Linked DNA regions of Pyrodictium delaneyi. The main gene of each other region encodes a partner of the protein of the gene in region 3 in a complex. Links are inferred from orthologs where the notes say so. Each region holds a gene or a part of one and is shown on either strand. Other genes may lie near its edges.

Region 1 (2,844 bases), 1.0 Mb from region 3 along the record:
TGGTAAAGTACTGCTAGGCCCTTGGCTATTGCACTGTCGGGGCCCGTGATGCCTGCTATCATCTGGTAGAATACTGCTATGTCAGATACTACTATACCGACGAAGAGTATAGGTATGTTTGTCACGTAGATGAAGTTTAGTGGGATCCTAGTCTTTATGCTGCCGTAGCGTGGGCTTGTCACCGGTATGTAGACCCTCATTAGCTGGAAGTAAGCCAATATCATTATGATTGCTATTGTGGCTAGGAAGCCCACGAAGTCCGGGAGACCATGGCGAAGTATTGCAAAGTCGCCTGTCTTTATCACGTGTGCTAGCCAGCCATAGTAGTCTACCTGGTTCTCACCAACCGGTACAGGGACGGGGCCTGCAAACTGCCAGGCAAGGCCCTTTACGACGTTAGCTACAATGAAGAGGCTTAGCGCCGAGCCTATACCCCATCCATTGCGTACTAGCTCATCGAACCACATCAATATGAGCGTCGCGAACGCTAGTTGCGCAACCACTAGTAGCTTTATTCCGGTACCTACAGGACAGCCGCCGCCACCTAGTGTTGTCACCCAGAACTGACAGCCTACAGCATAAGCTGCTGCCTCGAGCACAGCGAATAGGAGGGCAAGAGTACGCTGCGCACCCATGAATATCTTTCTATCACGGGGCTTAGTGAGATCCATCTGGATTAAACCGCCACCAACTAGCACCTCAAGGACTATACCAGCTGTCACTATGGGGCCTATACCAAGCGTCATCAACGATCCAATGTTCATACCCAGGATTAATGATGCGAGAGCTTGGCTAGCCTGCTGCTGCTGATATCCCAGCACACCAAGCAGAGGTATCTCGCTCATTATGAGGTATAGTAAGACGACTATGCCGGTCCATGCCAGTCTAGTAGGAAGAGGCGGGCGGCGAGCAGGCTTTTCCACTGCCGGGATATACCGTGAGACTGCAGCGAGCGCCTCCAGTACACCCATTGCGAGCGTCGCCCCCAGGCCAGGCGAAGCTCCCGTCCAGCTTAAAAGAGCCACCGACTAGGCTTCCAGCGTTTCCGATTACTCAATACTGTCATACTAAAAACAACCAATGGAGCTAATCAAGCTGAAGCGGCTCATACCAAGTACTAAGGTATAGTAATATTCATAGAAGACCTTGCAGGGTAAAACGGGTCCAAGAAATAGTACACCACCAGGCCCAAGTTAGGGCAGAAAGAGACCTAGCAGAGGCAGAGCTGGATGATGGAACTAAAAGCCGGGGAAAGGATTCTTAGTTAGGGTTAGTTCTCCTCGTTATTTAAGACTACTACTTCGCCGCCAGCTGCTTCAATCTTGCGTATAGCTGATTCACTGGCCGCTGGTACTATTACCTTCACAGGCTTTGTTATGCTTCCGCGGCCTAGCAATTTGTTGTAGCCTAGACTAGCAAGGTTTACTACTATCTTTCCGCCCTCCTCGCTAGCCTTGCCCTCACGGAGCCATACGTCAAGTTTCTCTGCTAGCTCACCCACGTTTATCTCGTTCACTTTGACCTCATAGGTTAGTGGCCTATTGAAGCCGTGTTTGCCGAACCATGTAGGAGCATACTTCACTACCCATGTCCACATGTGCTTGTGCATACCGGCAGCTCCAAAACCGCCGCGGCTACCACTGCCGCGGTGCTGGCCTATGCGGCCCCAGCCCATTGTCCTAGTGCGGCCACGTAGACGTCTACTCTTCTTCCTGCGGCGGACAACCATTGCCCACACCCAGAGCGTTCTCCGCTGGCTCCCGGGCCGGGAGTGGTTAGAGCATTCTCTTTATAAGCTCGTTTATGCCAGCACCTCTGTAGCCCAGCTCGCCGCCAGCACCGTATGGCTTCTTTATGCTGCCCTTGAAGCCTCCACGTGGCGGGTGTAGTCTGAACACAGGCTTTATTATCCATATCTTGTTCTTCTTGTCGTAGAGCTTGTGTAGCATTATCTCGCCTTTTAGCAGCTTGTCCGCGAGTTCCTCGATACCACCCTGTAGACCAAGCTTCTCGCGCACATACTCGTCGGTTAGAGGCTTGTTGCCAGATACGCGGCCGCGGCGACGCAGCAGTTCTATGAGTGTCTCGCGGTCGATCTCGCCCCAGGTTACCCAGTCCTTAACCTTGTGTATCATCCTCTCTATGCCAGGTAGAGTTGACGGGTACAGTACTAGGTGGAATTTACGGTGGAGCCTTAGCAGTGATAGTGTGTATTCTACGTCGGGATGTACATCTACCCTACCGCGGAGCCGGATTATAGCATAGAGCTTTACCTGGCCCGTTGGGGCTGCCTTCTGCTCCGCAGACGCGACTGCCATTTCTTCATCCACCTCTCCGTATACGGACAAGCGTATAGCCAGGGGTTGGACAAGCACCGGTTAATTCATGGGTATTGGAAATAAGGGCTTATAGAGGCTAGAGCGTTAGAGCCTGGTTTAGCTCTGCGAAGCCTGTATCCAGTCGAGCGGAGTTACGAACTTGTAGGTCTGCTTTAGCGCGTTATAGGTAGCCTTTACGAAGTTCAGCGTAGTCCTTGTGTCGCCGCGAGTGAAGCTCCACACATCTTGTATACCAGCCATCCTTAGGACTACCTTGGCTGCGTCGCCTGCTACTAGCCCTGTACCACGGGGCGCTGGCTTGAGGACCACCTCTACGCTACCACTCTTACCGCGTACTGTGAAGGGTACGCTGTGTGGCTGGTCACAGAGACACTCCCAGCTACCGCACCCACGCCGCACGGGTATTATGTTGAGCTTGGCGTTGCGTATAGCCTTCTCTATTGCTGGCCTTAGCTGCCGAGCCTTGCCCTGGCCTACGCCTACAAAGCCGTTCTCATTACCTATG
Region 2 (2,977 bases), 990 kb from region 3 along the record:
CCTATCTACTATGAATGTCAGCGTGTTCTGCTCCTCGATTAGTCTCAACGCTTTCTCGCTCTGTACCGGACGTATTATGATACTCCAGGCGCTCATTGTACGACACCCCCTTAGGCTAGTAGTATTCCATCAAACCTCTTAGATAGTTCACTCAGTGCGGACTTGCTAACTACTGTTAGTCTCCCAGGTACACCGCCAGGAGCAAGCTGTAGCACGTTGACATGCCAAGGGTCTGCTACATCTACACCAGGTAGGCTTGAGACAGCCCTTGCAAGTGGAGACTTGTGGTTGCTTAGTATGAAGAGTATACTCCGCGGTGTTATGTACCGCCTCCCGCGACGCTTACCCTTACCAGCGCGTATCCTTGTCCTCTCCTTTGCGCGCTCTATGTCGACCCAGACGCCTAGCTTCTCTAGGAGTGCACGTGCCTCGCGAACCCTGGTTATAGCTGTCTCAACCTCATCATCTATGACTATTGGGAGGACCTCTGCCGTGAACTTGTGGCCACGCTTTTCGACGAATTCCTTCCTAGCAGTAGCAGCCAGCGCCGAAGCTGTAGCAAGCTTCTTCTCCTTCTTGTTGATCTCCTCGTGTATCCTCTTCTCTACGCGAGGTGGGTGCGCCAGGTGACCGCCTACAGCAGAGTTTATGAAGGCTGCACGACCTAGGCCGGGGATGCGAGGCACTCTGGCAATACCTAAGCCTACTCCAAAGCTCCTAGCAGTCGTCCTCTTGCCAGCCATGGGGTCGCGGCCCTTAGGCTGGAGTCTCGCTGTGAACTCTGATAGGAATGCGCGTCTTATCAGGTCGACGCGTACCGGCAGCCCATAGACCTTGGGTAGCGCTACCTCGCCGCTCTTTTCGCCTGCAACGTTGAATACCGGGACGACTGGCGGCTCCGCCGCTAGTAGGAATACCATAGAGCCCACTTTACCTGCCATAGTATCGCACCCCAGGGGCTGCTGCCATGCTAAAGGGTTAATTGCCTTGCTTGCTCTGTAAGCTGATGTATGTTATCTTAGGTGCTGCCTCTGGGATCCAGCGTGGCCTCACTGGGTGGCGGAGTACTATCGGTCTCTTGGGTGTGCCTGGTATGCTTCCAGCCAGCATCACGTAAGTGCTCCTCACTATACCGTAGTGGAGGAAGCCTCCAGCAGGTGTTACCTCTAGACCATTCTCGCCTATCTTTATGATGCGCTTGTTGTACTCTGTTCTCCTGTGGAAGCCCATCTGGCCCGGCTGGGGTACCTCGCTCCACGAGAACGTCGTCGCGGGGCCTCTGCTACCGGGACCGCTGCGGCTACCCTTCCTGTGCTTGTGCCACTTGGGCAGCTCCTTTACACCAAACCTCTTTATCACGCCCTGGAAGCCCTTACCCCTGGTTACCGCTATTACGTCTACGAATTGACCCTCCTTGAAGACGTCTGTTATCTTGAGTGGGTTGCCGAGGAGTTTAACGGCATAGTTAAACCTCTCGTCTATGCTGTTCCCGCCACCTATCTTTATCTCTATGAGGTCTGGCTTCTTCTTGCTTAGACCGCCTACGAGCCTCGGTTGTGTAGCAGCTATTATTCTTACATCGTATACCTTTTCGAGTCTCTCTTCAAGCTTTTTGATCGCCTTCTCGGTATCAGGGAAGCGTAGCCGGGGTATCGCACGGTATATGTCGAGCTTATACTTCTCTATGAGGGTTTCAGGCTGAGCCCATGCCTCACCTAGAGTGTAGAGGCCTATGTTTGGATCGTAGCCGTATACACGGACGGCTGTGACTATCATCGGTGGTGCTTCAACAACCGTTACTGGCATGAATATCTCTCTACCCTGCGTAAGCGAGCCAGGCTCATCGTCTATCACGAATACGTGAGTCATTCCGGCCTTGTAGGCTAGGAATGCAAGCGGTAGAGGCGTCTCACTCTGAACCTCTGGCCACGTTTTGATCCTGGGGACTATGCTGGAAGCTCTCTTCCTAGGTCTTACAGCCAGGCTGCCTCTACGAGGCGCGTGCTTCTTTCTTGCGCCCACTAGACACCACCGCCGTCATGCCGGTACTAGAGTCTACCCCCGTCTCACGTGGGCTCCCCGGTTACTAGCTTTTAACCCTAAGCCTTCAATGACCTACTGCTCCAGGAACATGTTGTAGATTGCTAGTGTCGCTGCTAGAGCTTCTTCAACACGGACAGTACGTGTACCCTGATTCGGTATAGTATTGTATATCCTATCAAAGACCGCTTCGGGCTCTAAGCCCTCACTATTAGCTATCTCAAAAAGCCCTTTGTCGGGGGCTCCAAAGAATAACGCTATCCCGCCTCGGCTAGCGGCTTCCCTAGCATCTCTCACTGCCTTGTCCGCTGTTAGAACCTCGCCGAAACGGCTAGTGGCTACTCGGAGCAACCCGCTAGCAGTCTCTAGTGCTTCCCGGAGACCTCGTACTACGGTTATACTGAACCCTGTATAGATTCCTGCCTCGTCCTCCCTTAGTATGTGTAGCTTGGGAGGATTTAGCGACTCGATTCTAACGAGTACACGTTTACTACGCTTTAACCAGTGGGGTTTCGCACACTTAACATACTTGCCCAACCCAGCATCGAGCACCACTAGGCCACCAAGGTCGCGTACAACCAGCGCTTCGCGAATCTCGCCCACGTGAGGCCCGCCTACACCGTGCGTAGGCAGCTGTAGCGGCGGGAGGATACCAACATACCTTAGCTCCGGCTTGTATGGGTAAAGCTTTTTCTTCAAGTAGGGAGCCGTAAGCATATAGCCTATTATTTCCTCCATCAACTTAGCATGTTTCTCAGCATCATTTCTGTCAACATATACTATAAGCCGTGTAGCACGGAATACAGCTAGTATTCTTGCAAGGATACCAGTCTTAATAGTCTTTAACATCAAACCATGTTCTGTCGAAAGATAGGAGGCTGGCACTGCTACAGCTAGCTCAAGCCTCCTAGCTGAGGGTACACTACGGCTCTTCATC
Region 3 (2,771 bases):
GCTAAGCTGGCCTTCAACTTGTCATTCCTCTCCATAATAGCTGGGCTCGGAGAAGCATTCGCGCTAGTTGAGTCCTACGGACTTAGTGCTGATCTATTTGCAAGAGAGGTTCTGGGTAGGACATGGATTAAGACAATAGTAGAGCGGTATGGCGAGAGACTATGGCCTCGTGGAAAGGCGAGCTTTGTCGCCAGACTAGCCGGGAAGGACGCAAGGTACGCGTTCGAGGCTCTAACCGACGCGGGGCTGCCAGGCGGTGTAGCTGCCGCTGTGGCTAACCACTACGCCTTGATGACACTCATGGGGCAAGGCGAGGAAGATTACCCATCACTTGCAGGTTTCCTCGCAGAGCTTGCTAGGAGTAGGAATAGGAAAGGCAGGGACTAGCCTACATGGTGCCTGCTTTTATGGAATTCAAGGGGCTCGTCGCTATACTAGTGGCGGTTATAGCATGGAGCTTAGCTCCCGCCATAGTTAGTAGGGCATCGCTGAAAGTGAGGCGCGTAGACCCCTGGGCTTTTAATGGATGGCGGATGCTCGTCGCCGCCCTTGCAACAATACCGCTTGCCTACACCTACGAGGGCTTTCCGCTAACTACACCCTGGCTCGACCCTGTGTTCGAACTCGGTGTATGGCTAGGCGGGGTTCTTGGCACCATTCTAGGCGATGGCCTCTTCGTCTATAGTGTTAGCCGTATTGGTGCAAGTATAGCCATGCCTATTTCATATCTATTCGTGATATGGACTAGCCTATACGACTATATCCGGGGCGAGGCTGGCGTAAGCGTCCTCTTCGCCGCAGCACTTGCACTAGTAGGAATATGGACTGTGTCCACCAGCAGAGGAGGAAGGCTAGCACTACCCCACCGGGATAGATTATCCGCCATAGCTGCTGCCATAGCAACTTCCCTTATATGGGGGGCTAGCATGTATGCGTACCAGGCCGCATTGGACCGGGCCGGTTATCTAAGCGTAGCAAGTGCTAGAGCAGTATTCACAGTCCTCGTACTCCTCCGCCCGATACTTCTATGGAAAGACGCTCGCTATATAGCAGTAGAGATTGTGGCGAGCTCGCTACTAGGTTATGTTGTAGGTGCACTAGCATTCCTCGTGGCTCTTTCACTCATGCCTGCGAGCATTGTAGCCATAGGATTAGCACTCTCGCCTATAACGACGCAGCTCGTCGTCGCCCCAGTGGCAAAGGAGCATATTGAGCCACGGCTACTACTAGGCGGCGCATTGATAACAATAGCACTTATACTTGCAAGCATTTAGCATGAAACCACAATCATAACTCTGTGTAATAGCGTATTAGGGAAGATGCAAGGCCGACTGACCGTACGACTACCAGGGAGGACAAAAACATGCCTATAACACAGTGTCGCTGGCCAGGGCCGGCAATGTAATAGTTAGTGGCGCAGTCTTGTGTAGTGCTTTGTCCACTTTAGTTTACGGGGATCACGGCCCATCTTCCATAGCTTGAGGCACTTGCTGCTGCAGAACCATAGTATCGAGCCGTCGTTTTTCACGTACATTAGGCCAGTACCAGGCTCTATCTCGCGACCACAGTAAGTACAACTGTGTACTACCGGCATGGCCTATTACCTCCTCCTACCTAGCCTCCTGGCTTCACGCTCAGTCTCTCTTAGTATAACTATGTCGCCTAGCCTTACAGGGCCGAGGACGTTACGCGTCAGCACGCGACCCTTGTCACGGCCCTCAAGCACACGCACGCGCACTTGTATGACCTCACCGTGTACTCCGGTACGGCCTATTATTTGTATGACCTCGGCGGGGAAGCCTATCTCCTCGATAATGTTGAAGTCCTTGTCCCTGCGCTGGCTCAAGCCTCTCTAGCCCCCGCAGAGCCCCTAGCGAAAGCGGGCTATAAAACACAATGCCCCCAACAACCCTCGCCTCTGGGGGCGTTCTACATGGTACGCGAAGCTGTTGTCCACGCCCTCTCTAGGATACGCGGCATAAACCCCGAGGAGCTACTCTCTGGAGTTCCACACCATGCTGTTCTCACGGCGTTCTATGCAGCAAAGCTATGCGGGCTTGAAAACTGCAGCGAGGAGACAGCCGCCGTAGCCGCTCTAGCCTACAGCTATCCTCGCGTTACCACTATGATTGATAAACTCCCACACCACATAGCCCACCATGTACGCAAGGTGCTAGAAGAAGCAGAGGATGTACACCTACGCTCGCCCTCATCCCAGTACACGATGATAGTACTTGACGCCGATGTACTGGCACGTATAGGCGCACTATCACTGTTTAACCAGTTTACAGCATACCATGCAACCATAACAGATATGCTTCAGGCTGCACTCGACTCACTAAGCTATGCCGCCGCGTCCGATTACATAATATACACTCAATCAGCCAAGAAGCTAGCTAGCCGCATGAAACCACATACTATAGCCTACTTCAACTGGCTCGTGGAGGAGCTAGCTAACTTAGGCATAAAGGCTAGGCTGCGTACTGAGAGCACCGTAGGTGGCGTCGTCTCCTATATAGACCTACTCTCATGCCCATGCGGTGAAACTGTAGTCAAGGATATAGCTGTGAAGCCTACGGAGAAGTGTATGCGCTATACCTTACGCTACACGTGCAGGAGCTGCGATTTCAATGCAGAAGTGTCTACATGCATCCCCGAATCCACTAGGACAAGGTAGAACTCTCTATCAAGTCTCTATAAAACGGAACTAGTGTTTCTGACAGCAAAAATTATTTCATAGATGTGTTCTCTATAGGCAGATGTATCTAAGG

What was found. The genes of interacting proteins can lie anywhere in the genome.
Region 1: Pyrde_RS10170 (region 3) and Pyrde_RS05100 share a complex: the UniProt entries of both Methanocaldococcus jannaschii proteins name them as parts of the 50S ribosomal subunit. The link is inferred for Pyrodictium delaneyi from one-to-one orthologs.
Region 2: Pyrde_RS10170 (region 3) and Pyrde_RS05200 share a complex: the UniProt entries of both Methanocaldococcus jannaschii proteins name them as parts of the 50S ribosomal subunit. The link is inferred for Pyrodictium delaneyi from one-to-one orthologs.

Annotation. Positions count from the first base shown.
Region 1 is NZ_CP013011.1:998,403-1,001,246, forward strand. What follows is about bases 1-2,840. They hold Pyrde_RS05100 (uL15m family ribosomal protein), read right to left. Parts: upstream 1,730-2,840; coding sequence 1,271-1,729; downstream 1-1,270. Other genes in these bases: secY (preprotein translocase subunit SecY), read right to left, coding at 1-971; Pyrde_RS05105 (50S ribosomal protein L30), read right to left, coding at 1,776-2,318; Pyrde_RS05110 (30S ribosomal protein S5), read right to left, coding at 2,436-2,840. Outside these bases: more of Pyrde_RS05110, read right to left, coding at 2,841-2,844. UniProt on the Methanocaldococcus jannaschii protein: Binds to the 23S rRNA.
Region 2 is NZ_CP013011.1:1,009,843-1,012,819, forward strand. The notes cover bases 1-2,973. They hold Pyrde_RS05200 (50S ribosomal protein L3), read right to left. Parts: upstream 2,023-2,973; coding sequence 979-2,022; downstream 1-978. Other genes in these bases: Pyrde_RS05190 (50S ribosomal protein L23), read right to left, coding at 1-96; rpl4p (50S ribosomal protein L4), read right to left, coding at 111-941; Pyrde_RS05205 (putative RNA uridine N3 methyltransferase), read right to left, coding at 2,116-2,973. In the rest of the region: more of Pyrde_RS05205, read right to left, coding at 2,974-2,976. UniProt on the Methanocaldococcus jannaschii protein: One of the primary rRNA binding proteins, it binds directly near the 3'-end of the 23S rRNA, where it nucleates assembly of the 50S subunit.
Region 3 is NZ_CP013011.1:2,000,000-2,002,770, forward strand. What follows is about bases 2-2,768. They hold Pyrde_RS10170 (50S ribosomal protein L24e), read right to left. Parts: upstream 1,595-2,768; coding sequence 1,409-1,594; downstream 2-1,408. Other genes in these bases: Pyrde_RS10160 (NAD(P)-dependent oxidoreductase), read left to right, coding at 2-387; Pyrde_RS10165 (DMT family transporter), read left to right, coding at 393-1,274; Pyrde_RS10175 (30S ribosomal protein S28e), read right to left, coding at 1,601-1,846; Pyrde_RS10180 (hypothetical protein), read left to right, coding at 1,934-2,677. Outside these bases: more of Pyrde_RS10160, read left to right, coding at 1-1. UniProt on the Methanocaldococcus jannaschii protein: Binds to the 23S rRNA.